Regions from separate parts of the Lysinibacillus sp. GW247-5R2A genome, predicted to be linked through region 1. Evidence: predicted binding sites of a transcription regulator. Region 1 holds the regulator's gene; each other region holds the start of a gene.

Evidence for each region. The regulator LexA, encoded in region 1, represses DNA repair genes until DNA is damaged. The targets are predictions, from matches to a motif close to CGAACATATGTTCG.
Region 2: a site for LexA is predicted at 8,005-8,018, ahead of uvrB (excinuclease ABC subunit UvrB). Genes of this name have one in related genera too.
Region 3: a site for LexA is predicted at 1,737-1,750, ahead of AC07YC_RS08405 (YhjD family protein). Genes of this name have one in related genera too.

Annotation. Positions count from the first base shown of each region.
Region 1 is NZ_JBWKZL010000001.1:408,172-418,392, reverse strand. Features, by position in the region: gene AC07YC_RS02080 (DUF2339 domain-containing protein) at 1-1,741, shown strand, start outside; gene AC07YC_RS02075 (prepilin peptidase) at 1,999-2,751, shown strand; gene AC07YC_RS02070 (gamma-glutamyl-gamma-aminobutyrate hydrolase family protein) at 2,786-3,508, shown strand; gene lexA (transcriptional repressor LexA) at 3,613-4,230, opposite strand; gene yneA (cell division suppressor protein YneA) at 4,349-4,711, shown strand; gene AC07YC_RS02055 (YneB family resolvase-like protein) at 4,708-5,373, shown strand; gene def (peptide deformylase) at 5,392-5,970, opposite strand; gene AC07YC_RS02045 (GNAT family N-acetyltransferase) at 6,100-6,627, opposite strand; gene AC07YC_RS02040 (DUF896 domain-containing protein) at 6,817-7,050, shown strand; gene tkt (transketolase) at 7,176-9,170, shown strand; gene AC07YC_RS02030 (response regulator transcription factor) at 9,352-9,984, opposite strand; gene AC07YC_RS02025 (sensor histidine kinase) at 9,959-10,221, opposite strand, start outside.
Region 2 is NZ_JBWKZL010000007.1:182,818-193,038, forward strand. Features, by position in the region: gene ftsX (permease-like cell division protein FtsX) at 1-831, opposite strand, end outside; gene ftsE (cell division ATP-binding protein FtsE) at 821-1,507, opposite strand; gene AC07YC_RS12650 (DUF4097 family beta strand repeat-containing protein) at 1,748-2,935, opposite strand; gene uvrA (excinuclease ABC subunit UvrA) at 3,077-5,944, opposite strand; gene uvrB (excinuclease ABC subunit UvrB) at 5,952-7,931, opposite strand; gene AC07YC_RS12665 (IDEAL domain-containing protein) at 8,259-8,507, opposite strand; gene AC07YC_RS12670 (competence protein ComK) at 8,734-9,243, shown strand; one part of gene prfB (peptide chain release factor 2) at 9,284-10,221, opposite strand, start outside.
Region 3 is NZ_JBWKZL010000004.1:169,066-179,286, reverse strand. Features, by position in the region: partial or broken gene AC07YC_RS08415 (M15 family metallopeptidase) at 1-617, shown strand, start outside; gene AC07YC_RS08410 (hypothetical protein) at 750-1,631, shown strand; gene AC07YC_RS08405 (YhjD family protein) at 1,771-2,067, shown strand; gene AC07YC_RS08400 (Ig-like domain-containing protein) at 2,152-3,189, opposite strand; gene AC07YC_RS08395 (hypothetical protein) at 3,678-3,863, opposite strand; gene AC07YC_RS08390 (hypothetical protein) at 4,149-4,289, shown strand; gene AC07YC_RS08385 (hypothetical protein) at 4,335-4,475, shown strand; gene AC07YC_RS08380 (hypothetical protein) at 4,737-5,114, shown strand; gene AC07YC_RS08375 (helix-turn-helix domain-containing protein) at 5,423-7,057, shown strand; gene AC07YC_RS08370 (ABC transporter substrate-binding protein) at 7,139-8,104, shown strand; gene AC07YC_RS08365 (GntR family transcriptional regulator) at 8,296-8,940, shown strand; gene AC07YC_RS08360 (amino acid permease) at 9,277-10,221, shown strand, end outside.

The sequences.
Region 1 (10,221 bases):
GAAAATCATCCTTGCCTATTCATTATCGGTAGGAATGGCGATTATCGCTTATATTCTGGAGAGTAGAAAAGTAGGCTCACCTGCTATTACGGTCTCATTATATGGTGGAGCATTCATTGTTGGGATATTAACGACTGCAGCTAGTGCCATTTTGTATGAAATCATCCATCTTACACCAGCGCTTGGTATTACGGTTCTTTATATTGGCTATGGTATTGCCATAAGTTACTTAAAGAAAAATGAGGCATTAACTATTTTTGTTGCTTTTACCTCGTTATTACTACCTTATTTATTAGAATATATGGACTTTAGTGCCGTCATTATTTTACTTTTTGTTACCGTTTTATTTGCCATGTTGCAATTGGTTGTCCAACAGCACAAGCAAAAGCTTGCTCTTTATATTTCAACCTTTTTCTCAGTGCTGGCAATTGGTGTTGTAGCATTTATGAATCATGACAAGCAAGTTGTCTTTGCATTTGGTTTACTTGCCATACTAGCAATCTTTTTTGTAAGCTGGTGCCGATTATATAATGCACAATCTAAATGGAAACCTCTTCATATTGGTCTCCAATTTTCGTTAGGGTCATTTAGTTTATTGCTGATGAACCTGATCATACGTTCACTCGAATATGGAGAAGCGGTGCTACTTATTTTCGTTGGTTTATTAATAGCATTAGCGTTTTATAGTCATCGTCAAAAATGGCAGGAAGTATTTGATAGTGCTATAACACTCGCATTTATTGCCGTATGTAATACGATACTTATTATGAATATCCCTGATAAAGTGGATGATTTACTATATCCATTGATCGCTTTTGCAGGTGTAATGATGAGCTTACGATTACGTGCCAGTATGATGAAGGTAGTCACATCGTTTTTCCTTGTGATTACATTGTTGCTAAACTTCATTTTCCATGAACCGACACCATTTATTAGCTTTGAGCATTTAAGTCTGTTCATGCCAATTATTTATCTAGTAGTCATTTACTTGTATGCTAGACGCCCAAAAGAAACGTTATTACCTTTTGAGAAAGTCATGAAGGATTTATATGCCATAGATATTTTAGCAGTAATCGCCACAGGCTACTTCATAGCTTATATAAGCAAACTAGATTCAGCCTATTTCGAGGCAACAAATGGCATTCAGTATTTGATGTGTATTGCGCTAGCTGCTTTGTTTGCAGGATCTCTGCTCGTGTCAGAGAAATTTAAAGGGCGTGCTTTAACACCTGTCCTTGGAGCATTCTTTATCGTATTATCTTTGATGATCAGCACAAAGCCTTCTATGATGGATAGCTTAAATATGATGACCAGAATAGTTTATATAGCAGTAATTATGGCGATTATTGTAGACGTTCTAGTAAAGGGCCGTATTTATCAGCTGTATGAAGAGCGAATGGGGAAATATGTAGACACTATTGTTAGCTCAGGTGTCGTACTCACAATGATCTCAATCTGGGGGCTTGTTCATCAATTTACGTATAGTCATCTACTTGATTGGAAGCTAAGTATAGCACTTACAACGATTACATTATTCCTCACAGCGAGCATTTCGCTATGGCTTAGTTCCACACAACATTTAAAAACGCTTCGTACTACAGGTTTTGTTATTTTAGTCATGGCGTTTATCAAGCTTATTTTCTTTGACTTATCAGCCCTTGATTTATTAATTAGAGCTGTTCTATTTATAACAATTGGTGGCATTGGCATGTTGTTGTCAGGTAGGTTGCTGAGGAAATAAATTGAAGAGGTTCCAATAATTTTGGAATCTCTTTTATATTGTGCTAAACTGATACTACTCTTACTCTACTCTTTCTTTCTTCGTACCGTATGACTTCAAACCTTTTATGAAATATTCTTCAAACACATCTCTCATTATCAATGTCCATTGTTGAATAACAGTCGATAGGTGAATTACTGAGCAAGACTACAATAATTATATGAATAGGCGCATCATACTTATTGTATGGGCGCCTATTGGTTTAGGAGGACATAAATTTGGAAATGGCTTATACAATTATCATTTTTTTAGTGGGTCTAGTCTTTGGCTCTTTTTATAATGTAGTTGGCTTACGTGTGCCGCGGAAGGAGTCTCTTGTATATCCTTCCTCCCATTGTACGAGCTGTCAGAGACAATTGACGGCTCTTGATTTAGTGCCAGTATTGTCTTATCTGTTTTTAAGAGGTACATGTCGAGGCTGTGGCCTTAAAATTTCTTGGCTATATCCAGCGATAGAATTGTTAACTGGAGGATTATTCGCCTTTGCGTATTTGGAGCTAAACTGGAGCTTAGAATTTATAGTAGCTTTATCGTTCATCTCATTGTTAGTCATTATAGTTGTTTCGGATTTTACCTATCTGTTAATTCCAGATAAGATTCTATTATTCTTTTTGCCCTTTTTGGTCATAGGACGTGTACTGTCACCTTTAACACCTTGGTGGGACAGTCTGTTGGGTGCACTCGTTGGTTTTGGCATATTATACAGTATTGCGGTTTTATCGAAAGGTGGAATGGGAGGGGGAGATATTAAATTCTTTTTTTTAATTGGTCTCGTTCTCGGTACTATTCATACGCTGTTGACTTTATTTTTTGCCGCTATCATTGGTATGATAATTGGAATAGTTGTCTTATTAAAGCGTAAACAAGGAAGACAAACACCTATTCCCTTTGGTCCATCTATTGCATTAGCCGCTATGATTGTTTATTTCTACGGAGATTCGTTCATCAATTGGTATTTAGGTTATTGGTAAGTGTTAAATCTTCAATTTTGTGGAGGGGAATCAAGTGAAGCCGATTATTGGAATAACAGCTTTTGTAGAAGATGATTTATCAGCTCATTTAAATGCTGCTTACAGCAAAAGTATTATTGAGGCGGGCGGTATCCCCCTTATTATTCCGTTAGGTGTAGAGGAAGATGCTGCTCAAATTTTAGCCCTTACAGATGGCTTATTGCTATCAGGAGGCTATGATGTACATCCTTTTCTATTTGGAGCGGAGCCTTCACCAAGGCTAGGTAAAATTCATCCAGCTAGAGATGCCGTGGAATTAGCATTAATTGAGGCTGCATTTGTACGGAAAATGCCTATTTTCGGCATTTGTCGAGGTATCCAAATAGTAAATGTTGCATTAGGTGGTACGTTATATCAGGACATTGATAGTGACCATTATAGTACGAAGCTAATCAAACATATGCAACAAGCTAGTAGGTCAGTAGCAACGCATTATGTACAAATTATTGCGGAGAATTTATTAGCGACTATTCTTGAACAAGAGAAAATTGCCGTCAATTCTTTTCATCATCAGTCAGTGAATGTACTAGCGGAGAATTTAAAAGTTGCAGCGAAATCAAGTGATGGCATTATTGAAGCAGTGGTGCATGAGGAATTACCATTCTGTTTGGCTGTCCAGTGGCACCCAGAGGAATTGGCTATAGCGGGAGATCAGCATGCACAAAAGTTATTTGCAGCGTTTGTTGAAGCAAGCTTGAAATTTAAAAAAGAGGCATAGAGAGGTCATTGTAAAAAGAATCCAATAGTTTGTGGATTCTTTTTTTGCGTAAAAAAGAGGATGTATGCTCAGTGAAGGAACACAATCCTCAAACCCTCATTTAATTAATGTACACGGCGATAAAGTCCGACAACTTGTCCCAAAATTGATACTTGATCGACGATAATCGGTTCCATCGATGAATTTTCAGGCTGTAAACGGAAATGGTTTTTTTCCTTAAAGAAGCGTTTTACAGTAGCTTCATCCTCAGCTGTCATGGCTACAACAATGTCTCCGTTAATGGCTGTTGACTTTTGCTTTACGATCACTAAGTCACCATCTAAAATTCCTGCTTCAATCATCGATTCACCCATAATTTCTAGCATGAATAACTGATCCTCACTCGTGCCATATGTATCTGGCAGTGGGAAATACTCTTCAATATTTTCGATAGCTGTAATAGGAGAACCTGCTGTCACCTTCCCTACAAGTGGTACATGGATGACATGTTGCTTTTGGATAGATTCCTCAGGCTCAAGAATTTCAATAGCACGTGGCTTTGTTGGATCTCGACGAATAAAACCCTTTTGTTCTAATCGAGCCAAATGACCATGAACAGTTGAACTTGAAGCAAGTCCAACAGCTTCCCCGATTTCACGGACTGATGGCGGATACCCTTTAGCTCGTACCTCGTCTTTAATGAACGCTAATATGTCCTCTTGTCTTTTCGATACTTTTTTCATGATTGCTCACCTCTTTTTTCTAATATCAATCTTCTTATTTGATAGTATAACAGAATGCGAACACGTATGCAAACATAGGTTCGAAAAGTGTTTGACAAAAACGTTTGTTCGCTTTATTATGAGAACATACATTCCGAACAAACATTCTAGAAATGAGGTTATAATGATGACATGGTTAAAGAAAAATACACATATCACTATATTATTAGGTGCTTGTTTACTCTTCGCAAGTTACCTTTACATCACTGATCCGGGGGATGTTAATTACGCTGAAATTCAAATCGAACATGGGGATAGCTTGTGGTCGTTAGCAGAACAATACCGTGGTAAAATGAGTAAAGAAGATTGGATTAAGCTTGTCAAATCAGAAAATGAGTTAGCAGACATTAAAATCGTGGCAGGTAAATCTCTAGTCATTCCAGTTTTGAGTGATCAAGCCAGTCCCATCAAAACTATTGAAATTGCGAGAAACGAACAATGAAAAATAATCAAATGACGGCTGTTGTCTATTGCCGAGTAAGTACTGAAAAAGAAACGCAAAGCTCCTCATTAGAGCGCCAACAAGAAGAATTAGTGCGCTATGCTAAAGAGCAAGGCTATGAAGTAAAGGGTGTTTTTAAAGATAAGCATAGCGGTTATGATGTAGAACGCGAAGGCTTACTGGAAATGCTTGATTTTATAAAAGAGAAAGAAATAAAAGCTCTTTTTGTACAAGATGAAACTCGTTTAGGTCGTGGAAATGCAAGAATGGCAGTATTGCATTTATTACAAAAATCAGCAACAGATGTTTTTTCCATGCGTGATGCAGGACCAGTCCAATTAAACGAAATGGATACGATGCTACTAGAAATTTTAGCAATTGTAGAGGAATATCAACGTAGAATACATAATGCAAAAATCCGCAGAGGCATGCGACGTGCTGTTGAAAATGGTTATCGCCCTGAAAATAATCTATCCAATCGTGGCAATCCACATGGTCAGGAGCGGAAAGAACTCCCTGTTGATGAAATTGTGAAGCTACGGAATCGTGGTTTTACCTTTGAGGAAATTTCCATTACGCTTAGAGGACTAGGCTTTGAGGTAAGTAAAGCAACCGTACATCGTCGATTCCAAGAGCATCAAGAAAGATTAGCAGGCAAATAATATTGCCCGCTAATTTTTTTAATACAAGCTTTCGATAATAACATTTTGGGGTAGTTGAAAAGGGTTATCTTTATTAATTCGATCATAAAACATAATGCCGTTTAAATGATCGATTTCATGCTGTACAACGATAGATTCATAGCCTTTTAAAGACATCATAAATTCCTGTCCATCAATATTATAGGCTTTTACTTTAATTCGTTCATATCTTGGTACAAAACCGTGAACAGGTCGATTAACAGACAGACACCCTTCACCCTCAGGCAAATAGATCATATTCAAAGAATGACTCATTATTTTTGGGTTAATGAACATCATTTCGTGTATTTGGTCGTGATCCTCAAAAAGTACAGCAAACATTCTCTTATCTACGCCAATTTGATTGGCAGAGAGGCCACTACCAGGACGGAGTTTATACTTTTTTATTAAATTCGGATCTTGGCTGTTTTTTAAATATTGAAGCATAGATAATAATAGATGTCGGTCCTCTAAGGGAACTGGTATGGCAACGTCTTGCGTTTGTTTTCGTAATAAGACTGAATGTTCTTTTACAAAATCTTTCATAGTAATCATGTAAGCAGGATGAAATTTTGCCATCGAAACATACCTCCACAATAGGGCTTATTCAGAAGTTCATCAGGCTAAATTGTATGGTCGGATCATACATCATTGATGCAGCCCAACAACGCTTATAGTCGCGCATTTTCACAAGTGTTTAACGTTCTTCTAATCTTCTAATAAATTATTCCAATCTTCACGTAAAACTGCGTAATAGTATTCGTCCCACCATTCCTTCCCATATGGTATACACTTTTTAAAATATCCTTCACGCCTCATTCCGATCTTTTCCATAACTTTATAGGAAGCGATATTTTCGGGCTGACAGGTTGCAATAATTCTATGAAGTTTCTTTTCATTAAATCCATAGTCTAATACAGCATGGGCAGCTTCAGAAGCAAAGCCTTGATTTTGATAAGCTGGATTTAGTACCCAACCGATTTCATAAGTATGATCGCCGAAACAAGGATGGAAAACGATATGACCAATCACTTGCTCGCAATTATTTGAAACAATAGCAAAATGTTTTGCTTTGTCGTTGCTATTTTCTGCAATAAATTTCTTTGCCTGTTCTTCATTGAAAACACCTTCAGGCATATAGTGCATCACTTTTTCATCTGAAGTATAGCTATAAACAGCTTCCCAGTCCTGCTCTTGAAATGTTCGAATGAGTAATCGCTTAGTTGTCACGTTCACATGTATATCCTCCAATATATAGTTAAATTTTTCCTTCCATATAATATTTATACACTTCAAACATCTGGAAGTCATGTGTTTTTTAATTTCAACAGCTTGAATAAGGGCTGGTATAACTGCATTTAATGGGAAACCGTGCTATACTTTGCATACTGAGTTCAATAAGGTAGGTACTGAAAGGGTGTAACGATGTTATCAAAAGAAAAAATAAACCGTATAAATGAACTTTCTGCTAAAGCGAAAAGTGGTCAACTAACGGATGAAGAGGCAAAGGAGCGAACAGCGCTTCGTAAGGAATACTTAGAGACATTTAGAGCAACAATGCGTGATACGATTGAAAACGTAAAAGTGGTTGATGCAGAAGGAAATGATGTCACGCCTGAAAAGGTAAGACAAGCGAAAAAAAATAAATTTCTAAATTAATGTGACACAATTTAATAAAGTATGTATGAAAATACAAATAGTATTACAAAAGCATTGTTTTCTAAAGCAATGTTGACTAAACTGTAGAAGAACAATTATAGGACGAGAAAGGATGTCACAATATAATGACTCAACATGCGGATTTATTAGCAATTAATGCTATCCGAACTTTGTCAATCGATGCTATTGAAAAAGCAAATTCTGGTCACCCAGGTTTACCAATGGGGGCAGCGCCAATGGCTTATACGCTTTGGACAAAACAATTACGCCATAACCCAGCGAACCCAAAATGGTATAATCGCGATCGTTTTGTATTATCAGCTGGTCATGGTTCCATGCTTCTATACAGCCTACTTCATCTAGGCGGCTATGGTTTACCAATGGAAGAAATTCAAAACTTCCGCCAATGGGATTCATTAACACCAGGACATCCTGAATATGGTCATACAGTAGGTGTGGAAGCGACAACTGGTCCTCTAGGACAAGGTATTGCCATGACTGTAGGTATGGCAATGGCTGAGCGTCATTTAGCAGCTACTTACAATAAACCAGGTCATGACATCGTTGACCACTATACATTTGCATTATGTGGTGATGGTGACTTAATGGAAGGCGTTGCAGCAGAGGCTATTTCATTAGCTGGTCACTTAAAACTTGAAAAATTAATCGTGCTTTACGATTCTAATGATATTTCTTTAGATGGTGACTTAGAAAAGTCATTCTCAGAAAATGTACAAAAACGTTTTGAATCTTATGGTTGGAATTATTTAAAAGTTGCAGATGGCACAGATGTTGATGCGATTAATGCAACTATTGAAGAAGCTAAAAAATCAACTGGCAAACCAACATTGATTGAAGTGAAAACAGTGATTGGTTTTGGTTCTCCAAATAAATCAGGTAAAGCTGATTCACATGGTGCACCACTTGGTACAGATGAAGTGGTATTAACAAAAGCTGCTTATGAGTGGGCACACGAGCCTTTCCAAATTCCTGCTGAAGTATATGATACGTTTAATGCTGCAGCTGAAGTGCAAGGAGCTCAGTCTGAAGAAGCTTGGAATACGAAATTTACTGCTTATAAACAAGAATTCCCAGAGTTAGCTGCTCAATTTGAACATGCTATGAATGGTGAATTACCAGCAGACTTCGCTTCTGAATTACCAGTGTATGAAGCTGGTAAATCTGTTGCAACACGTTCTTCTTCTGGTGATGCGATTAACGCTATCGCTAAGAAAACACCATCATTCTTTGGTGGCTCTGCTGACCTTGCTGGCTCAAATAAAACAACGATGAAGGGTGCAGGCGATTTCTCTGCAGACGATTATGCTGGTCGCAACATCTGGTTTGGTGTTCGTGAATTTGCAATGGGCGCTGCTTTAAACGGTATGGCTCTTCACGGTGGTTTAAATGTATTTGGTGGAACATTCTTCGTGTTCTCAGATTATGTTCGTCCGGCAGTTCGTCTTTCAGCATTAATGGGTCTTCCTGTAACGTATGTATTTACACATGACTCGATTGCGGTAGGAGAAGATGGTCCAACCCATGAACCAATTGAACACCTTGCATCATTACGTGCAATGCCTAATTTATCTGTTGTTCGTCCTGCGGATGCAAATGAATCAGCTGTTGCGTGGGAGCTTGCCGTTGCATCAGAAAATACGCCAACAGTATTAGTATTGTCTCGTCAAAACTTACCTGTTCTTAACGCTTCTATTGAAACAGTACGTGAAGGTGTGACGAAGGGTGCTTACACAGTATCTCCTGCTACTAAAGAAATAGCGGATGCGATTTTAATTGCAACAGGCTCAGAGGTTTCACTTGCTGTTGAGGCACAAAAAGCATTAAAAGCTGAAGGCATGGATGTAGCTGTCGTTTCAATGCCATCTATGGACCGCTTTGAAAAACAAGATGCTGCTTACAAAGAATCTGTTTTACCAAAAGCTGTCACTAAACGTCTTGCGATTGAAATGGGTGCATCATTCGGCTGGCATAAATATACCGGCTTTGAAGGTGATGTGCTTGCAATCGATAAATTTGGCGCATCAGCTCCAGGTGAAATTGTAATGGAAAAATACGGATTCACTGTAGAGAATGTAGTTGCAAAAGTAAAAGCACTATAAGAATTTAAATAAAATACCGCAACACTCAGCGTACGTATGAATTCGCAGGGTGTTACGGTATTTTTTTGCTATAGGATGACGTATCACTAAAGGAATGAACAAATACATCCGGTGGAAAGGGTCTTCTAAAATAAGTCTAATTAAAAAAATGCATATGGTTATGCAGTTTTTTATGTAGAAATTACTTCGCAAGCCCATTTTGAAAGGCATAGACAACGGCTTGTGTGCGATCTTGAACCTCAAGCTTTGCTAGAATATTGCTTACATGTGTTTTCACAGTTTTTAAAGCAATATATAGCTCGTCAGCAATTTCCTGATTGGCTTTGCCCTGTGCCATCAGCAATAAAACTTCCATTTCACGGTCAGTAAGGTGGTCGTAAAGGGGTGTATTATTGCCGTGGCGCATACGGTGCATCATTTTAGATGTAACTTCTGGCTCTAATACCGTTTCGCCACCCATTGTTTTACGAATGGCTTCTGCAATTTGTTTTGCATTAGATGTTTTTAATATATAACTCACTGCCCCTGCCTCTAAAGCAGGGTAGACTTTGTCATCATCTAAAAAGCTAGTCACCATCATGATTTTTGCCTCTGGCCATGCGGCTAAAATTTCTGCTGTTGCCTCAGCACCAGTCATAATGGGCATAACATTATCCATTAAAATAATATCTGGCTTTAGGGCAAGGGCACGCTCAACTGCTTCTTGCCCGTTTTCAGCCTCTCCCACAACTGTAATATCTGGCTGTGCGGATAAGTATGCCGAAACGCCGATACGCACCATTTCATGATCATCCACTATGAGCACTTGTATCATTGTCATTGACCTCCTCTTTATGTAGTGGAATTTTAACTTCGACAATCGTTCCTTCTTCAGGGACTGACACAATTTTATATGTGCAGCCAATTTCAACAGCTCGTTCAGCAATATTTTGCAAGCCGTAAGAAGTGGATTTATCTGCCTCTACATCAAAACCTAAACCATTATCTTGAATGCGTAAAATGGCTAAGTCATCTCGTGCAACAAGCAACAATTCAACCTCACTTGCTTTGG
Region 2 (10,221 bases), on a different contig from region 1:
CACACCAATAAGTAACAGAAGACCGCTCACCTGATACACGAGTGGAGAAAAATCTAATACTTGAATGAGCTCCCCCTGTAAACGAGGTGCAATAATTTTATATATATTGTGGTAAAGGGTTGTGACAACCGCAATCGGAATAATAGAACCTAAAATTCCGAGCCACATACCTTCCAATAGGAACGGGATACGCACGAATGAGTTCGTGGCACCTACTAGTTTCATAATTTCAATTTCATCTCGACGCGCAATAATCGTAATTCGAATAGTATTTGAAATTAAGAAAATCGCTGTGAATAATAACCCTAAAATAAGCACGATTCCTACATTACGACTCATATTTAAGAAGTTAAATAGTTTTTCTACTTTGCCTTCACCATACATAACGTCATATGTATACTCATATTTATCAATCGCCTTCGCCACTTTTGCCGTTTGCTGAGGCTCTGTTGCTTTTACATAAATTACATTACGTAATGGGTTACTTTGTTCAAATAGCTTAAAATCGTCACCAAAATCTTTGACTAATTTGGTTAACTCATCTTCCTTGGTTGAGTAGTTCATTTCAGAGACACCAGGCAATTTTTTAACTTTCTCAATGAGCGCTTTTTCTGCCGCCTCATCTGCTGTTTCATCAATTAACACTTTAATCTCAACGTCGTTTTCTAAATCCGATGCCACTTTATTTAAATTCATCATAATAAGCGCAAAAACGCCAACTAGGATAAGTGTAACTGTGACTGCACTGACAGACGCAATGGTCATCCAGCTATTTCGTCCAAGAGACTTAATACTTTCACGGAAGTGACGCTTTACAGTACTAAATTTCATAGCCGTATTCACCTCCGTGTTCATCACGGACAATTAACCCGCCCTCAATAGCGATCACTCGACGTCGAATCGTGTTCACAATCTCGCGGTTATGGGTCGCCATTACAATGGTTGTCCCCCGCGCATTAATTTCTTCAAATAAATTCATAATCTCCCATGAAGTTTCAGGATCAAGGTTCCCTGTAGGTTCATCGGCTATCACAACCTTTGGTACATTGACGATAGAGCGTGCAATGGACACACGTTGTTGCTCTCCCCCTGAGAGCTCATTCGGAAACATTCTAGCTTTATGCTTTAATCCTACAAGCTCTAAAACTTCCATAACGCGACGTCTAATCTCATCAGGTTGTTCCTCGATTACTTCTAGCGCAAACGCTACGTTCTCATAGACATTCAAACGAGGTAATAATTTAAAATCTTGGAAAACAACTCCAAGTTGACGACGCAAATATGGGACTTTCTTATTCTTTAACGTTGCTAAATCGATACCATTCACAATAATCTGCCCCGATGTTGCTTTTTCTTCACGGTACATCAATTTGATAAATGTAGATTTACCTGCACCACTTGGGCCTACTACATACACAAATTCACCCTGCTTTATATTTACAGAAATACCATTTGTCGCAACAACGCCATTGGGGTACTTCTTCGTTACATTTTTCATTTCTATCATGATTAAACCACCTAAAACTCTCACTATGTAAGAGGTATTTCATTTACTATTATAGCACTCTATTTCTGTTTTTTTATTACAGTTTCATTTCAATCCGTGGCAGTTCCTTCTATTTCGTTCTTTCCTTGCCATAATCCTTAAAAATATGACATAAAATAAAAACAGCAATCGACGACATATAGTGTCGATTGCTGCTTCACAAGAAAAAAGCATCCAGGCAATCAGCCTGAATGCTTTGTATTAAACTTGCTCCTCTTCTGTTGTTGTGTAGCGAATTAAAACAGCACCTGTTTTTGATTCTCCTTCGATAAATAAGCGATTTGCATGTTCAACTTCTTTATCAAAACGAACAACTTTAGAGAGGAATTGATCTTGCGACTCCATTTTGGAAACATCATGTATACCGACGTCTACTTTCCCAAAATTCGTCACCACTTTACCACTTAATGAAATAGTTCGAGGCACATATAATTCAACCGCTCCTGCAACCGTTTGAGCTTTTATTTTGGATGAATTTGTTGAACATGTCGTCACCACAACATGTCCATTAACAGACTTAGCTTCTACTTCGTCCAGCGCACCATCTAAATAAACACGTCCATTTAATGTTTCAGCTTCTAAATCTTTCCCGCGAACCTTTGTTAATTCAATGGAGCCATTAGAGGAATCTACTTCCGCTTTTCCAAAACTGAACTTAGTCCCTTTAATAGCACCGTTTAATGTTTTCAACTTTAATTCTTCCACATCTGTATCCTGTAATGAAACACTACCATTCATCAATCGGACAGATAATTTTTCAAGTTTATCTTTTGGAACTAGTACCTTTGCATTGACTTGAACAAGCTTTAATTGACTCAAAATTCGAAGTGAATGCTCATCTTCTTTCACAACAAATTGCTCCAAAAAGTGATTGCGCGTTTCTTCTTCACTATCATTCATAAGCGGTGCCTTCACCTTGCAAATAACTTGAATTGTATCTCCTTCACTGGATTCCAATGAAAAGTTACCATTCGGTAATTCAGCAATAATGCTTTCTACATTGGCAGCAGCCACTTCTTCTGTATGCGTAAACTCAAATTTATCGCCAAACGGAGAAGCTACATCAAATTCCTTCACCTTTTTGACAGCTGTATTCATCATATCCATAAAGAGAGAACCAATCTGTGTTAAATCCTTACGGAAATCTTGCATCTCATCTTGGAAATGTTTCATAAAATCTTCTTTTTTCTTGTCGCCATCTTTAGTCTTTTCTTCAAATAATGACTCTTTGTCAGATGAAAATGACTGTGACTCTTTAGACACATCATCCATAACATTTTGAGTAGATTTGCCGGATTGCTCTAATGCTTCTAATAATGTAATCGCCTCTTGTGCCGAAATCGTACCTTTTTCTACAAGCTCTAAAATTCGTTGACGTTCATTTTGCATAACTAAATAGCCTCCCTCAGTTCGTTATACTATTTATACGATTCTTTTTTTGAAAAGTTTCACTGCAAAATTGAATTTTATTACAACGTTTTAATTCTATGGATCGAGTAGAGCTTTTCGCACTCCGATTGAAGACTGGGATTAAGATTTAGAAGCTTCTGCTAATACTGCTTCCATTCTCATACGGTCACGTTCTAAAATTGGTTTTAAATATTTTCCTGTGTAAGAACCTGGCGCTTCTGCTACTTCTTCAGGTGTACCTGTTGCGATAATCGTCCCCCCTTTGTCTCCACCCTCTGGACCTAAATCGATAAGAAAATCAGCCGTTTTGATAACATCTAGATTGTGTTCAATGACTAATACGGAATCGCCATTTTCAACAAGACGTTGTAGCACTACAAGTAAACGTGCAATATCGTCTGCATGTAAGCCTGTCGTTGGTTCATCTAGAATATAGAATGATTTACCTGTTGAACGTCGGTGTAATTCAGATGCTAATTTTACACGCTGCGCCTCTCCTCCGGATAATGTTGTGGCAGGTTGTCCTAATTTCATATAACCTAAGCCAACATCAACAATAGTTTGAAGCTTACGTTGAATCTTTGGAATGTTTTCGAAGAATACTACTGCATTTTCAATTGTCATATCTAAAATATCTGCAATACTTTTATCTTTATATTTTACTTCAAGTGTTTCGCGATTATAGCGTTTGCCGTGACATACTTCACAAGGAACATACACATCCGGAAGGAAATGCATTTCTATTTTAATAATTCCATCTCCACGACATGCTTCACAGCGACCACCCTTGACATTAAAGCTAAAACGCCCTTTTTTATAGCCTCGTACCTTTGCTTCATTCGTGGTAGCAAAAACATCGCGTATATCGTCAAAGACTCCCGTGTAAGTAGCTGGATTCGAGCGTGGGGTACGGCCAATTGGAGATTGGTCAATATCGATGACTTTTTCAAGCTCATCCATCCCTGTTACCTCTTTATGTTCTCCCGGTTTAACCTTGGAACGATTCAGCTTCTGTGCCAATGATTTATATAAAATTTCATTAATCAGCGTGGATTTCCCTGAACCAGATACACCTGTCACTGCGACAAATAAGCCAAGTGGAACATCGACTTTGACATTGCGTAAGTTATTTTCCTTGGCACCCTTAATCGAAAGCTTACGACCATTTGGTTGACGTCTTTCAACTGGCAATGGGATAAATTTTTTCCCGCTTAAATATTGTCCTGTTAAAGATTTATTATTTTCCATGACTTCCTGTGGTGTACCTGCTGCAACAATTTGGCCACCATGAACACCTGCACCTGGTCCAACGTCAATCAGATAATCAGCTGCTAGCATCGTATCCTCATCATGCTCCACCACAATCAGTGTATTACCAATATCTCTCATGTTTTGTAAGGTGCTAATCAAGCGATCATTATCCCGTTGGTGTAAGCCAATCGATGGTTCATCTAAAATATATAGAACGCCTGTTAATCGTGAACCGATTTGAGTAGCAAGACGAATACGTTGTGCTTCCCCACCAGATAATGTACCTGCTGCACGACTTAAAGTTAAATAGTCTAAACCTACATTAACCAGGAAGCCCAGTCGTTCTTCAATTTCCCGTAAAACTAGACGAGCAATTTTCATATCCTTTTCAGAGAGATCTAGCTCTTTGAAAAATGTGTCGGCTTCCTGAATTGAATATTGTGTCACCTCACCAATATGTTTGTCGGCAACTTTTACAGCTAATGTTTCTGGCTTTAACCGATAGCCTTTACAAGAAGGACAAGCCTGTTGTGCCATATATTTTTCCATTTGCTCACGAACATAATCTGAAGTTGTCTCTTTAAAACGACGCTCTACATTTCGAACAACACCTTCAAATTCAATCATTTGGTCTCGCACATTGCCAAATTCATTTTCATAATGGAAGTGAATCTTCTCTTTACCTGAGCCAAATAACACTTTGTCCATCTTGTCTTTTGGTAAATCCTTCACAGGCACATCCATTGGAATATGATAGTGATCACAAACTGCTTTTAATAATTGAGGATAGTACTGTGAACTTGTTGGCTCCCAAGGTGCAATAGCATGCTCTAATAAAGAACGATCCCAATCCGGCACCACTAAATCTAAATCCACCTCTTGTGTCGAGCCTAAGCCGTCACAGCTTGGACAAGCACCAAATGGACTATTAAATGAAAACATGCGTGGCTCTAGCTCACCGATAGAAAAACCGCAAATAGGACAGGCATGATGTTCACTAAATAGTAATTCCTCATGCTCCATAACGTCTACAAGCACACGACCATCGGCCAAACGAAGAGCTGTCTCTAAAGAATCACTTAAACGTGCAGCGACACCTTCCTTCATTACAACACGGTCGATCACTACCTCAATAGAGTGTTTTTTATTTTTATCAAGATCAATCGCATCATCTAAATCTCGTAAATCTCCATCAATTCGCACACGAACGAAGCCTTGCTTTTTTAAATCTTCTAGCAGTTTTACATGTGTTCCTTTACGTCCAGAAACCATTGGAGCAAGGAGTTGCATTTTGGTTCTTTCTGGATAAGTTAATAAACGGTCCACCATTTGCTCTATCGTTTGGGAAGTAATTTCTATCCCGTGATTCGGACAAATCGGCTTACCAATACGTGCATATAGTAAACGTAAGTAATCATAGATTTCTGTAACCGTCCCTACCGTAGAGCGTGGGTTACGACTCGTTGTTTTTTGGTCTATTGAAATAGCAGGCGATAATCCTTCGATTGCATCAACATCTGGTTTGTCCATCTGCCCAAGAAACTGACGTGCATAGGCGGAAAGAGACTCGACATAACGTCGTTGTCCCTCCGCATAAATCGTATCAAATGCTAATGAAGATTTACCTGATCCTGATAATCCTGTTAAAACGACTAATTGATCACGTGGAATTGTGACATTAATATTTTTTAAATTATGAGCACGTGCACCTTGCACGACAATTTCAGTATTTTTCACAAGTCATTCACCCTTCTACCTTCAATTCAAATATCGTATCTCGAAGCTCAGCTGCACGTTCGAAATCTAGCGCTTTTGCCGCTTCCTTCATTTCTATTTCTAGAGAAGCTACGAGCTGGTCTCTTTCTGCCTTTGTTAGCTTTTTGCCCTTCGTCGCCTTTGTTACATAGGATTTTTCTTCTTCTGCCACTTGTGTAGCACGAATCACTTCTGGTATTTTTTTACTAATAGTTTGAGGCGTAATACCATGCTCTTCGTTATAGGCCATTTGCAATTCACGACGACGTTTTGTTTCATCGAGCGCCTTTTTCATCGAGTCGGTTACATGATCTGCATACATGATGACATGACCGTTCGCATTACGCGCAGCTCGGCCAATCGTTTGAATGAGTGAACGTTCCGAACGTAAAAATCCTTCTTTATCCGCGTCTAATATGGCTACAAGTGATACTTCAGGAATATCGAGTCCTTCACGCAATAAGTTAATGCCAATTAGTACATCATAAGTGCCCTTCCGCAGCTCACGGATAATCTCAATACGCTCTAATGTCTTAATCTCAGAATGCAAATATTCAACCTTTAAGCCCATTTCCTTCAAATAGGCCGTTAAATCCTCTGACATCTTCTTTGTTAGCGTTGTTACTAATACTCGCTCATCACGTGCAATTCGACCTTGAATTTCATCGATTAAGTTATCTATTTGTCCTTCTATTGGGCGAACATCAATTAATGGATCTAGTAAACCTGTTGGTCGAATAATTTGCTGGATCATTTCAGGAGTATGCTCCAACTCATAGGGTCCCGGTGTGGCAGATACATAAATCGCTTGATGTACTCTATTTTCGTATTCTTCAAAACGTAATGGACGGTTATCTAGCGCAGATGGCAAACGGAAACCATGCTCAACGAGTACCCCTTTACGCGCTTGGTCACCGTTGTACATCCCTCGTACCTGTGGAAGAGTTACGTGACTTTCATCTACGACGAGCAAAAAGTCCTCAGGGAAATAATCAAGCAAAGTATATGGAGTCGCACCTGCTTCACGTAAAGTTAAGTGACGTGAATAGTTCTCAATCCCTGAACAAAAGCCCATTTCGCGCATCATTTCTAAATCATAGCGTGTCCGTTGCTCTAAACGCTGAGCCTCTAATAATCTATCCTCGGCACGCAATAATGCCAATCGTTCTTCTAATTCATTTTCAATGTTTTCAATCGCTTTTCGCATTTTTTCTTCTCGTGTAACGAAGTGGGATGCGGGGAAAATAGCGACATGCTCTCGATCTGATAGTATTTCTCCAGTTAAAGCATCTACCTCACGAATGCGATCAATTTCGTCCCCAAAAAACTCGACACGAATACAATGCTCATCACGTGAGGCTGGGAAAATCTCTACTACATCTCCTCGTACCCGAAATGTCCCGCGTGTAAAACTAACATCATTGCGCTCATATTGAACATCTACAAGTTTGCGCAATAGCTGATTACGTTCAATTTCCATACCCGTGCGGATCGAGACAACCATTTCACGGTATTCTTCAGGAGAACCAAGACCGTAAATACAGGATACAGATGCAATAATAATGACATCATCACGCTCAAATAATGCAGAGGTTGCAGAGTGGCGCAGCTTATCAATTTCATCATTAATGCTAGAATCCTTCTCTATATAAGTATCTGTCTGCGGTACATAGGCTTCTGGTTGGTAATAATCATAGTAACTAACAAAGTATTCTACAGCATTATTTGGAAAGAACTCTTTGAATTCACTATATAATTGGCCCGCCAACGTTTTATTGTGTGCCATAATGAGTGTCGGTTTTTTAACCTGCTGGATTACATTTGAAATTGTAAATGTTTTCCCAGTTCCTGTTGCACCAAGTAATGTTTGATGACGCTTGCCTGCTTTCACACCCTCCACTAATTCCGCAATTGCCTGTGGCTGATCTCCATTAGGCTGATATGGCGCTTGTAAATCAAAAGTTTGCACACCTGTCCCCGTCCTTTCTTTCCAATTTGTACATATATTTTAGCATAGCAATATTAAAATTTCGAACATTTAACGAACGAATGTTTGTAAAATTTTTTTCTATCTCTAAAATGGAAGATGGATTCTCAACCTTATACTCTCATAATAGCCGTTTCGTCAGGTTTTCAAGCCTTCTCTAGTAATGAGATGTCCATTGTAGAATGATAGTCGTTCCTTCTCTTTTCTCATTTTTTAGAGCAATACTTTTTATACATTAGGTGAATGGCACAGCCACTCTATCATCTCCAAAAAAAATCCCGCTCTCCATAGTCGCGGAGAGCGGAATTATTAGTATGATTCATCTTCTGTTTGCTGCAAGGAATTGAGTTCGGTTGCGTATTGATAAAATGCGTTTTCATCTTTTTCATCGAGTGCTCTATCTATTAACATGATGAGCTGCTCTTGTCGATGCATACGCTGGATACGATTTAAAAATAAATCTAAATAAATCTCGTTTAATAATTTCTCTGCCTCATCAACTTTTTTTGACTGACCAACGGCTTTTAGAAAATCTGTGTACGAATAATATTTATCCAACGATCTCACCCCGATCCTTTTCTAAATTATATGAAAATTGAAATTAAAAAGCAATGCTTACGATTTGAAAATAACTTGGATTAACTAGTAAACTCGTGAAATTTAAAGCAAACTCTCTAAGCATTTCATTCATTTATCAACCTTGTTTCATTACTTTGTATATTTTTTGAAATTCATTTTATGTACTACACTACGGTTATCAATAGAAAAGGGAGGCACTTCCAAAATGACTAGTAAATTTGTAAATGGCTATTTAATTTCCTTTAACACTTACTTGCTCCAACCAGTTCAGCATGACACTAAAGTTTTCACTCATGTTATAGACAAACATAATGAGCTCATTGTTACTCGGAAGCCGATGCATGTACTGCGAAAATCTTGTATTTCATTAGGCTCCACCTATGAAGCAGCAAAGCAATCTGCAAAACGCTTTTTTGGTAATCAACATAAGCTACCAATCGTCGTGGCCTTTGATTATGGGTTTCCTTGCATCTTTCTACCAACCTATTCACCTAATTCCATTCATAATATATGGATAGGGCTCCATGCGATTATCAATATTACGCCGAGCGAAACAGGATGTGTGGTCACATTAAAAAACGATCAACAGATTGAGCTACCTATTCAATACGCTTCTATTAGTAAACAGTTTGTGAATGCTTCTATGCTCTACAAACATTACATGAACGAACGAAAACAACTTAGTCAAGACTCACCCTATCATCCATTCTTTTAACTAAAAAATCCCCCAAGAAACAACTCTTGGGGGATGACTATTAGTTAATTTTTGAACGTAAGTAAGCATTAATAAATGGATCTACATCCCCATCCATTACCGCTCCGACATTCCCTGTTTCTTCATTCGTACGGTGATCTTTTACCATTGAATATGGATGGAATACATACGAGCGAATTTGCGAGCCCCAACCAATGTCCTTCTGTTCACCACGGATCTCATCAAGCTGCGCCTGTTGCTTCTCTAACTCTAATTGATATAATTTTCCTTTTAACATAGCCATCGCTTTCTCACGGTTTTTAATTTGTGAACGTTCTGCTTGGCATTGTACAACCGTACCAGTCGGGATGTGTGTAATACGAACAGCTGAATCTGTTGTATTAATATGCTGACCACCCGCACCTGTCGCACGATACGTATCAATTTTCAAATCCTCTGTACGAATATCAATTTCAATATTTTCGTCAAATTCTGGCATGACATCGCAAGAAACGAAAGAAGTATGACGACGGCCTGATGAATCAAATGGCGAAATACGCACTAGGCGATGGACACCTTTTTCAGCCTGTAAATAACCGAAAGCATTATGACCTTTAATCGAAATGGTTACAGATTTAATACCCGCCTCATCACCAGGAAGATAATCCATTGTTTCTACTTTAAAACCACGCTTCTCAGCCCATCGTGTATACATACGTAGTAGCATAGAGCCCCAGTCTTGTGACTCTGTTCCACCTGCTCCTGGATGCAACTCCAAAATAGCATTGTTTTGATCGTATGGACCACTCAATAATAATTGCAGCTCAAAATCAGCCATTTTTTGTTGGAATTCGACCAGTTCTTTTCCTAACTCTTCCTGCAATTCTTCGTCTGGCTCTTCACGTAAAAGCTCCAGTGTCATATCTAAGTTCTCATGTATTTCTTCTAACTCTTTATATTCATTGACGATTGCTTTTAAGCCATTGCCCTCATTAATGA
Region 3 (10,221 bases), on a different contig from region 1:
ACAAACAGCCTGTCGATTGATATTCCAAGAGTGCTTTAAGGCAGGCATTAAGAACGTCTTTATTACTGAAACATATCGCTCACAGGAACGACAGAAGTACCTTTTTGCACAGGGAAGAACTCGACCGGGACAAATTGTTACTTGGACACTAGACAGCAATCATAAGTCACGATTAGCGTGGGATATTGCTGTTGGTCCTCCACAGGATTTATATGATGTAGCAACCCTAAGCCGAGTAGGTGCTATTGCACGTAATCTAGGCACCACATGGGGAGGAGATTGGACAGGTAATATTGATCGTCCTCATTTCGGGGTCAAGCCAAACTTGGATTATGCCAAAGGGGTACAAAATTGAAGGACAAGTGATTATTCCAATCAATAGTAAATACCAAGTGCAATTAATTGTGGAAGGCAATACAACTAAACCAATAGCAAAGGATGATGATAAAATGTTATTCACTAATGACACAACGAAGGCTGCTGTACGTGACTACATTAAACAATCAGTGGATAAAAAGAAAATTGATAAGTCGTGGCTTGATAAATTCGACCAAGGCACGATGACAAGTGGTGATTTTGAAGGTTTGAAAATCATTATTGCTCAGCGTATTAATTAAAAGTATTAACATGCATTTGTTATATGATGAAATATATGTTGAAATATGTAATAAAATGAATAATAATTAAGTCAATTATATTATTTTAAAAATAGGATAATTAATCTATTAATATCACTTTGGAGGATTACTATGAAAAAGATTTTAATGATAGTATCAGCAGCTATAGCTATACTATTTAGTTTCTCACTTCTAGATATCGAGGGAAACAAAGCTAAAGCAGCGTCTATTGGAGAACAATTAAAGGAACCGGAAATTGGTTGGAAAAGATACGACGATTCTCATCCAGCTATTATAAAAAAAGGATACGAAAGCACAAAAGATGGTGCTCCGTATAACGGTAGCTATTCTTATACATCTGCAAATGATAAACCTGTATTATTTGATTTCACAGGAGATAAAGTTCGAATTATCGTGCGTAGATGGAACACAAGTAATTATTACGCTGAAAAAGTAGAATTGGTTATAGATGGAGAAGTAAAACAAACATTTTCTATACATGGACCAACACAAAATCAGACGTTAATAGCTGAAGTCACAGGTTTAGAAAATAAAAGACATAGTGCTATAATCCGAGTAGCAGAAGGTTATTCAAAAGGTATAAACTTGGATGCATTAGATATTGATGAAAACGGCGAATTACTACCACCGCAGGAAGAGCCAGTGGAGCCTGAGAAACCTGTACAAACAATATCTCAATTGTTTGTTGGTAACAAGGCATTTTATAAGTTACAAGCAAACGGAGACCTTTATGGTTGGGGAAGTAATGAATACGGACAACTAGGCTTAGGTGATACTAAAAAAAGAACAATCACTAGTAAAGAGAAAATATCAATCCCAGAACCAGTAATTGATATTATTATTGGTGAACAATTTGTAATTGCATTAGGAGAAAGTGGCAATGTTTATGGGTGGGGCGATAACACTTCTTATTTATTTGATGAAAACGGTGGTCTAATACTTTCACCAGTTAAATTTGATGAGAATATTAAAGAAATATCTAAAGCGGAATAGCTGAATAATAGAAAGATTCCCAGGTACTCATTAATTTGAGCCTGGGCTTTTTTATTTCCACAAATTAATACTTGTCAAAATGCAAATAATTGTTCTGAAAAAATACAAACGAACGTTCTTGTTGAGGGGAAGAAGTTGTATGTTGAATCCTGAACAACGGCGACTATTTCATAAATTTTTAATACTAGAAATGGCAGTTCAATCATTGCAACGTGACTTCTCCGTAATTGAAAATTTGAAAATGAGTAAAGTTTATTTACCCATACTTGAAAGATTACTAAAAGACATAACACATGATTATTACGATTCGAAAAGACTGTTAGCAAAAGAAAAAATAAGATTAGTAAAAGTGAAAAAGATAGACGAATACTTTAGCGATGTCCAAATTGCAACGGAGGTAATGATGTGGTACTCAGATATGCTAATATGGCTTTGAAAACTCAGGTAGAAAAATTATTAATCAGTCACCAAAATAAAGACCATGCGCTCAATGGAAGATGAGTACCTGGTCAATTTTTGTTTAATATTCTCTTACTTCAAAAGAAGCAATTTTATCATGTACAATATATTCTGTTACTTTTTTATAAGGTGAGATTGTTTTAGAAAATTTGAATGTTGATGTACCTTGTGCACTTTCAAACCAATTTAAGTAGTTGTTTAAAACGGTATTTGTAACATCATATTCTTTTGTTATACCGTTTACTAATGTAATGCTTAAAATAGCATTTGAAAATTCATTGTTTGGTTTCTTAACAATTACTGTACTAGTGGCTGTAATATCAGTACCTTCAATTTTGGCAGTAATTATTGCTTCACCTTCATGAAGGGCCGTAACATTACCATCCTGCTCTACAGTAGCAATTGTTTCATCACTTGATGACCAGATTACTTTTGCAGTATCAGGTGTAGTTGTTGCTATTAGCTTATCTTGGCTACCTTCAAGTAATTCTAGATTATTTTTGTCTAAAGTTATGGATTCAATATTCGGAACATCATTTTCTGATATTAAAAATCCGTCCACATCAATAGCATCTAGAGCAAAAGTATCGTTGTTTACATTATTTGTTATGTTTATCTCTACTTTGTGTTTACCATAAGGTAAATCTACTTTTTTATAGTATATAGACTGACTTTTTATACCATAACCTTTTGCCGTAGCTGCTTCAGAAACACCGTCAATAGTAATTGTGAAATCCACCCTATTATAAGCAATGTAATCTAATAACATAAATTTAGTTCCCACAAAATAGAAGGTTAAACTCATATCTTTATTATAACCTTGTACTCGACTTTTTTTATACAAGTCTTCGTGCGAAAATCGATACATGTTTGAATAATTTATTAATGGGTTTGAATCATCATATCGCTTCCATCCTTTTTCAGGTTTAAGCAACTGATCACCGATTACCGCACTGTTTTCAGGTGTATTATTTAAATTAGTTACCCCTTCTTCATAATCTACTACTTCTGCTGCAGATGCACTTTCAACACTAAAGCTAACTAATGATAGCAGCACTAACGTTAAATAAATAAAACTCTTTTTTAATAAATTAACCACTTATGTATCCTCCTTTAAATTAACAAGGCTATTATAAATAACCTATAAAAACAACTTTAACCATTATGGTACTTATTTACCATGATAATAATCGGTTATTTTTGATAATTAAAAAGCCACTCGTTTGAGTGACCTTAGTCTTTCAATGATTCATGCTGTTTGTAACCTGGAGCAATCGCTTCTAAATCTAACTTCTCATAGTTATCCCAATTAACTTTTTTAAAGGTTTCGGTATCAAAGAAAATACCATTACACTTCTCCTATTTCTTCATTCCCATATTGGTCAGTCAATGGGGCAAACCAGTAAATTGAAGGAGATTGAACTTCTTACTGAGGTGGACAGCAATCTATTATGGCAACTTGCTATGGTCAATGTCTGTTGTCATTAGTAGGATTCTTTGACTCATTAATAAAACTAAAAACTAGTATAAAAAAAAGACCACTTCAAATGAGCGGTCTGAATAGATAAAACGTTAAATAGTCTTAAATTATAATGAAGTGGACTTACCTTTTTTCTCATCAATAATAAGGTCTTCTTTATCTGGGTGAGGGAGTTCAGTAGATCCCTTACGCCCATTAGATTCTTTCATATTGCTTGGATCTGCTTCCCTAGAAAATGCTTGTTTTGTTGGCTCATCGGTTGCAAATTCTGTATTTTTCTTATCTCTTTTCATTTTTGACACCTCCTAAAGATATTATTTAACGTATCCAATTAAATATCCCTCGTTTATTTCAAATTTTTTCAACAAGCGTTTTATAATAATGGAACGTCATTTATTTAGCAAGTATTACTTACGCTCAAAAAATTAGACTCACTTGGAAAATAGTATGTTTATTATAGGCTGCGTCGTGATAGGCAGTTTTTCTTTTGTATTATAATATTGGTGTAAAAGGACAAATACTTTTTTGTTATAAAAATAGATAGCAGCACGAAGTTGAGTGAATGGGCATGTATATCCATGGAAGCACTGACATTATTCATTAATTGGCAAGAGACATATGTCAAAATTGGCTGGAACACTATTGTAAAGGATGCTTCGAATATGAAAAGACGGGTAGCATGGTCTAAATGGTTAAAGAATATACTAGATGTAATGTAAAGGATAGAAAAGGGGATGGGGATTATTGGATTATTAAATATTCTTATGAGCGCTTTTGGGATTACGATGATAACTTTATTTCTTTATCTTTGGTCACTTGATGAAGACAAATGGAATTTGATGGGTATTTCCTCTTACGTAATTCCTGCCATATTAATTTATATTGTTGTTTTTGTGTATGTGTAGAAATTAGATAATTCTAGCAGTGGTGAACTTTATGTATAGTAAATGAATATGAACAGTTCTTATCAGGAGGTCGCAGAGGGTCGAAAAATCTATGGACAAGTATACTTATACAAAGATAAAATTTTCATTTCCTTTATGTAGAAAATTCCAAAAGTGGTAAACTTGATTCTGGAGTGATTGCTTTAAAATTTATACTAGTAATGGAAGTGAAAATGAATGGCCATTATAAAAGATAGATCATTTAGTGCCTCGAGAACAAGTATGGAGTTTAAGATAGTGGAAACGGATGCTGTTTCTAGTACAATTAATATTCATTTTTATTGTGGTAATCATCATTTGGATTATACATTTTTCGTTTTACGAAGTGACCTGATGATGTTACATACGTTAATTCTAAGAAATTGGGAAGAATTATTAGAAGCAGGAGTATGGGATTCAACGGATCCTTCCTTTTCATTGTCTATCTCGGCAAACAAAAGTGAGTTGATTGAAGAACAAATTTACCAATTTCAATGTTGGATAGATGCTGGTGAATATATGTCAAGTCGATCTACTCGTTCTGGGATTGGAATTACCATTTATCAAGATCGAAAAACGATTGAAGAATTTGCATTTCAGATAAAGCATGAACTTGATTAGGCTTAATAAGCCCCAGGCTCGCGTTCAGGACGGGACTTGGGCTTTTTTGAGTTGATTATTGGAGCAAAGCTTATATAAGCTAACGCAATTTTTTCTTATAAAATGAATAACAAGATCAATTAAAATAGATGGGCGAGAAACTGTAAATGAGCTAATTAAGTTAGTTTGGAACCCCTTTTGGATTTGTTTTATTTATGGTAGATTACAATTTAGTTGGTTAGGCCTCAATGATTGGGTCACACTTGCTGTCTGACAACACTGTACATAAAGATTGTTTTGCAAAAAATAGAATGGGGGATTTCAATGAAATGTTGACATATGAGCTTCTGGACACAATGCTTCTAGCAGACGAGGGAACGATTAGCCCTGTTGTGCTGGCAGGCCCATTTCCTATGGTTATCATTCCGACACAGCCCGTATCTATTCGAACAGAGAAAGGTATTTATCGAATAGGTAAAGGGCAATTTGTCTTGCTTTTACACCAAGAGCAGGATATCTATCTAGTTCCAAACGCTAGTGAGGGCTTTGCACCTGTTTACAGCATCTCATTTACTAGTTACCGGTTGGCAAAACGGGAGAAGGATGAGCTGTTATATGTGATTGATTTAACGCATTTGCCTGCACATGGGCAGATCATGGAATTTCCTCGGTATGCAGAAGGTTTGCTTAAAAATTTGCTGGAACAGTTCCAGCAAACGCAAAACCTAAATACAACCCCTAAGCTTCATTTGCTTCTGCACGAATTACTCGATACCATTTTTGAAAGAAAGAGTATTGATAACAGTTTTGTGACGAACGATCAAGCAATACAACAGGCTGTTACATATATCAAACAACATTTTGCAGCACCGCTAACGCGTTCTTTTATGGCCGATATGACTGGCTTTAACGAAAGCTATTTCTCCTCGCTGTTTAAGAAGGAAACAGGGTGGAGCTTTGCTGAGTATGTGAATCAAATTCGGGTAGATCAAGCAAAGCTTCTGCTACTAGGAACAAATGACAAATTGCAGGATATTGCGTTGAAAACAGGATTCGCTGACGGTTCATATTTGGGGAAAACCTTTACTAAATATGTTCATCTTTCGCCTAGTAGTTTTCGTAAGAGGAGGCATTCTCATCGTATTGTTAGTATACAATTTCTTGGGGCATTAGTAGCATTGGGCATTCAACCCCTCGCTACTACACGAGAGCTGCTTCAATCTTCTAAGCTATTGCATAAACGATTGTCGACCATTGTGGAAATAGAGTCCTTTGATCAACTTGAAGAGATACGCCAGCTCGAGCCAGAGTTAATTGTGGCACCAACTTATTTTTATAACTATCCTGATATAATGAAAACACTCGAACAAATTGCCCCTGTTTTAACAATTCCTTGGGGGCAGTTGGACAAGCTGGAAGAGGTAAGACTGCTTGGAACACTACTAGGGCGTACACAACAGGCTGAGGAGTGGATTGTAAAGCTGCAACAGTCCGCTCAAGAAGCAAGAGAAGTCATTCAACCATTTTTTAAGTCAGATACAACAGCTGGTATCTTTGAATTAAGTCACGATAATTTATGGCTAATCCCTTATCTATCAGTGCGCTCCGCCTACACTCTATTTGAATTATTAGGGCTACGAGCCCCTCAAACCATTGAACAGGAGATACTTCAAACTGGTAAGCATCTTAAAGTGACAGAGCAGGACTTGCCCATATATGCGGCTAGTCATATGTTTTTGATTGTGCCAACGGATGATACGGAATCGTTCCGTGCTCAGCTTATGCAGCGTTCCATTTGGCAACAATTAGTGTATGAGCAAGGCTGCCAATTACATCTACTGAAGCTCAATGAATTTTGGTTTGATGATGGTTTCTCATTGGAGCTCCAGCTGGATGTAATGGTAAAATTGTTAATTAATAAAATCGAATCCAACAATTTTCCCTGTGAAACATCCAATTTATAGGCGTTGTTCTTGTACAAGACTGTCTCTATAATGAATATATCATCGCGAATGATAATCATTATCAAATAAGGAGGTACAATCTTGTACTTACATAAGTTGTTAAAATCGATAGTATTTCTTGCTTTAATCACCGTACTTACGGCATGTGGCAATGCCAATGACAGCACTAAATCCAATACAAATCAGGATGCTTCTACAGCTGAAACGTCAGAATCCGCAACAAAGATTATTAAAACACAACGTGGAGATTTGGAAATGCCAAGTCATCCAAAGCGTATTGTGACAGACGGTTATTTACCAGAGCTACTTGTACTAGGTGTCAAGCCGATCGGTTCTACACAATGGGATTTGGAGAACAAAGTAATCCAGGAGCAGATTGATGGAATTGAAACAACCGGAGAGAGATCATTAGAGACCATCGTACAACTGAAACCAGATTTAATCATTACTTGGGTAAGTGATGAGGCAATCCTTCAGCAATATGAGAAGATTGCACCAACTCTTGCAATTCCTTATAGCTCAACAGGAGATATTTATGAAACCATGCGTCTATTGGGCGATGCTTTGAACAAAAAGGATGAAGCGGAAAAATGGATTAAGCAATTAGATCACACAGCTGAGGAAGCACGAGCACAGCTTGCAAATATAATTAAACCCGAGGATACGTTTGCGCTGATGGGCGTTTTTGTAGTAGATAAAGGGTTTTATATTTATGGTGACGGAGGCTATAGAGGCGGAGAAGCTATTTATAAGCATCTTCAACTAAAGCCACCAGCGAAACAGGCGAAAGAAATGATAGGGAAAGAGGCTTATCGTCAGGTTTCGTATGAAGTCATTCCTGATTATGCCGGCGATTATATTTTCATCGATCAAGGTGATTTAATCTCAGAGGTATGGGGAGAGAGCGAAGGACTTTGGAAGTCACTTGACGCTGTGAAGAATGACCGAGTATTCAAGCTTGACCCAGAGTTGTTCTGGGGCAATGACCCAATCTCATTAGAACTACAAATTAAAGAAGTAGTGAAAATGCTGACTGAAAAACAATGATAAATAGTTCCAATCTGAAGGATCACTCTAAAGGGTGGTCTTTTTCTTTTTACCTCTATTAGGGTGTTCTGTGTTAATTAGTACTTTTTCCATTGATAAGAAAAGAATTAATTGAGAAAAAATAGGGTATATATTAAAATCAATTTATACATACAATATATTGTATTAAATAACGTATTGGAGAATTCATAATGGAATATTTATCGCTAAAAGACCATGTTTATAATTATATTGTGGAACAAATTAACAATGGGAGCTTGCTGGCTGGGAAAAAGGTGAATGAAAACCATATTAGTGAAAGCCTCAATGTAAGTAGAACACCAGTAAGGGAAGCACTCATTCAGCTGACATCAGAAGGTTTACTAGAAAATATCCCACGTAAAGGATTTGTCATCAAAAGTTTAACGAAGGAAGAAGCGAAAGAGACTTATTTTATTATAGGGGCATTGGATGGATTAGCTGCCTCACTGGCAGTGCCATTATTAACGGAAAAAGATATGAAGGAGATGGAGTTTTATATTCAAAGTATTGATTTAGCCATTAATACAGAAAATTACAGGATGTACGATAAAATGCAAGAGGCTTTTCATGGTGTTTATCATAAGCTATGCCCGAATAAAAGTTTGATCGAACTTTTACTGCAATTAGAGAAAAAATTTATGAAAAACTTAGGGGAAAATGACTCAACTGATCGAGTAAAGGAAATGTTAACGCAGCTCAACAATGAACATCGGGAAATTCTTGATTTTTTCAAGAATGGGGATGCCATTGCTTTAGAAAGATTCCTCAAAGAAGTTCACTGGAATATGGAAAGAGCGGAGAAAGTATTGCTATAATTGCTAGAAAAACTGGAAAAACTAAGAATCTGTTTCAAATGAGACAGATTCTTTTTTTTATTGACATATAAAATAAAATATATAATATATAGAATTAAAGACTGAATATTATATATTGTCTTTTAACAAAGGAGAAAGGGGATTATTTTGTTTCAACAAACTTCTCTCTCTTTAATAAGGGGAAAAAATCTTTCTACGGCAGGTGTTTATGCAATATCAGGCTGACGGTTTTTAGAGAAGCTTTTCAAGTGAGCTTGAGAAACACCAGAGGCATATGTGGAGACGTAATTAATGGTGTAGAAAGGCTATGATTTGGAAGATTTAGGGGGATTTACAGTGGAGAATAAAGAGTACGATTTACAACGTGGGTTAAAACGCAGACATCTTACAATGATCTCAATTGGTGGAACCATTGGGACAGGATTATTTCTTGCATCTGGAAATGTTGTTTCAAATGCTGGAGCTCTTGGAGGTCCTATAGCATTTTTAGTGATTGGTATTTTAGTATTTGTGTTAATGAAGGGTCTTGGAGAAATGTCAACCTTCATGCCTATACCAGGGGCTTATACTACCTATTCAGGTTTATTTGTTCACCCCGTGCTAGGTTTTATGGTTGGCTGGAATTTATATATTAATGGATTCCTCGGGCTCGGTGCTGAAATTGTTGGGGGAGGGATGATTCTTAATCAATTTTTCCCAAGTACGTCTACCTTTATATTTTGTCTTTGTATTTCAGCTATCATTTTGTTTTTGAACTTAATTGATGTGAAATCCTATGGGGAAGCTGAATATTGGTTTGCCGGTATTAAAGTACTTGCCATCATTGTATTTCTTATCATTGGTGTCCTAATGATTTTCGGAGTGATTGGAGAACAAGGATTTATAGGTTTTTCAAATTGGAACAGTGAATCGATGTTTCCAAATGGTTTGACAGCGGTCATTATTATGATGACTGGTGTAGTTTGGTCCTATCTAGGTGTTGAGACAGTTGTTTCTGCGGCAGGTGAAGCAGAAAACCCGCAGAAAAACGTTCCAAGGGCCATTAATACAATTTTCCTTCGTATTTTAATTTTCTATGTTGGATCTATTACCATCATTGGTTTAGTTGTACCTTATCAAAATGTAAGCGTTCTAAGTAATGGATATGCTGGTCTTTTAGGTTTAGCTGGCATTCCTGGAGCTGCAACAATCATGAATATTATTATTCTAACATCTTTGGTTTCTGCAGCGAACTCGATTGTTTATTTCCTAAGTAGAACACTGATTGCATTATCAAAAGAA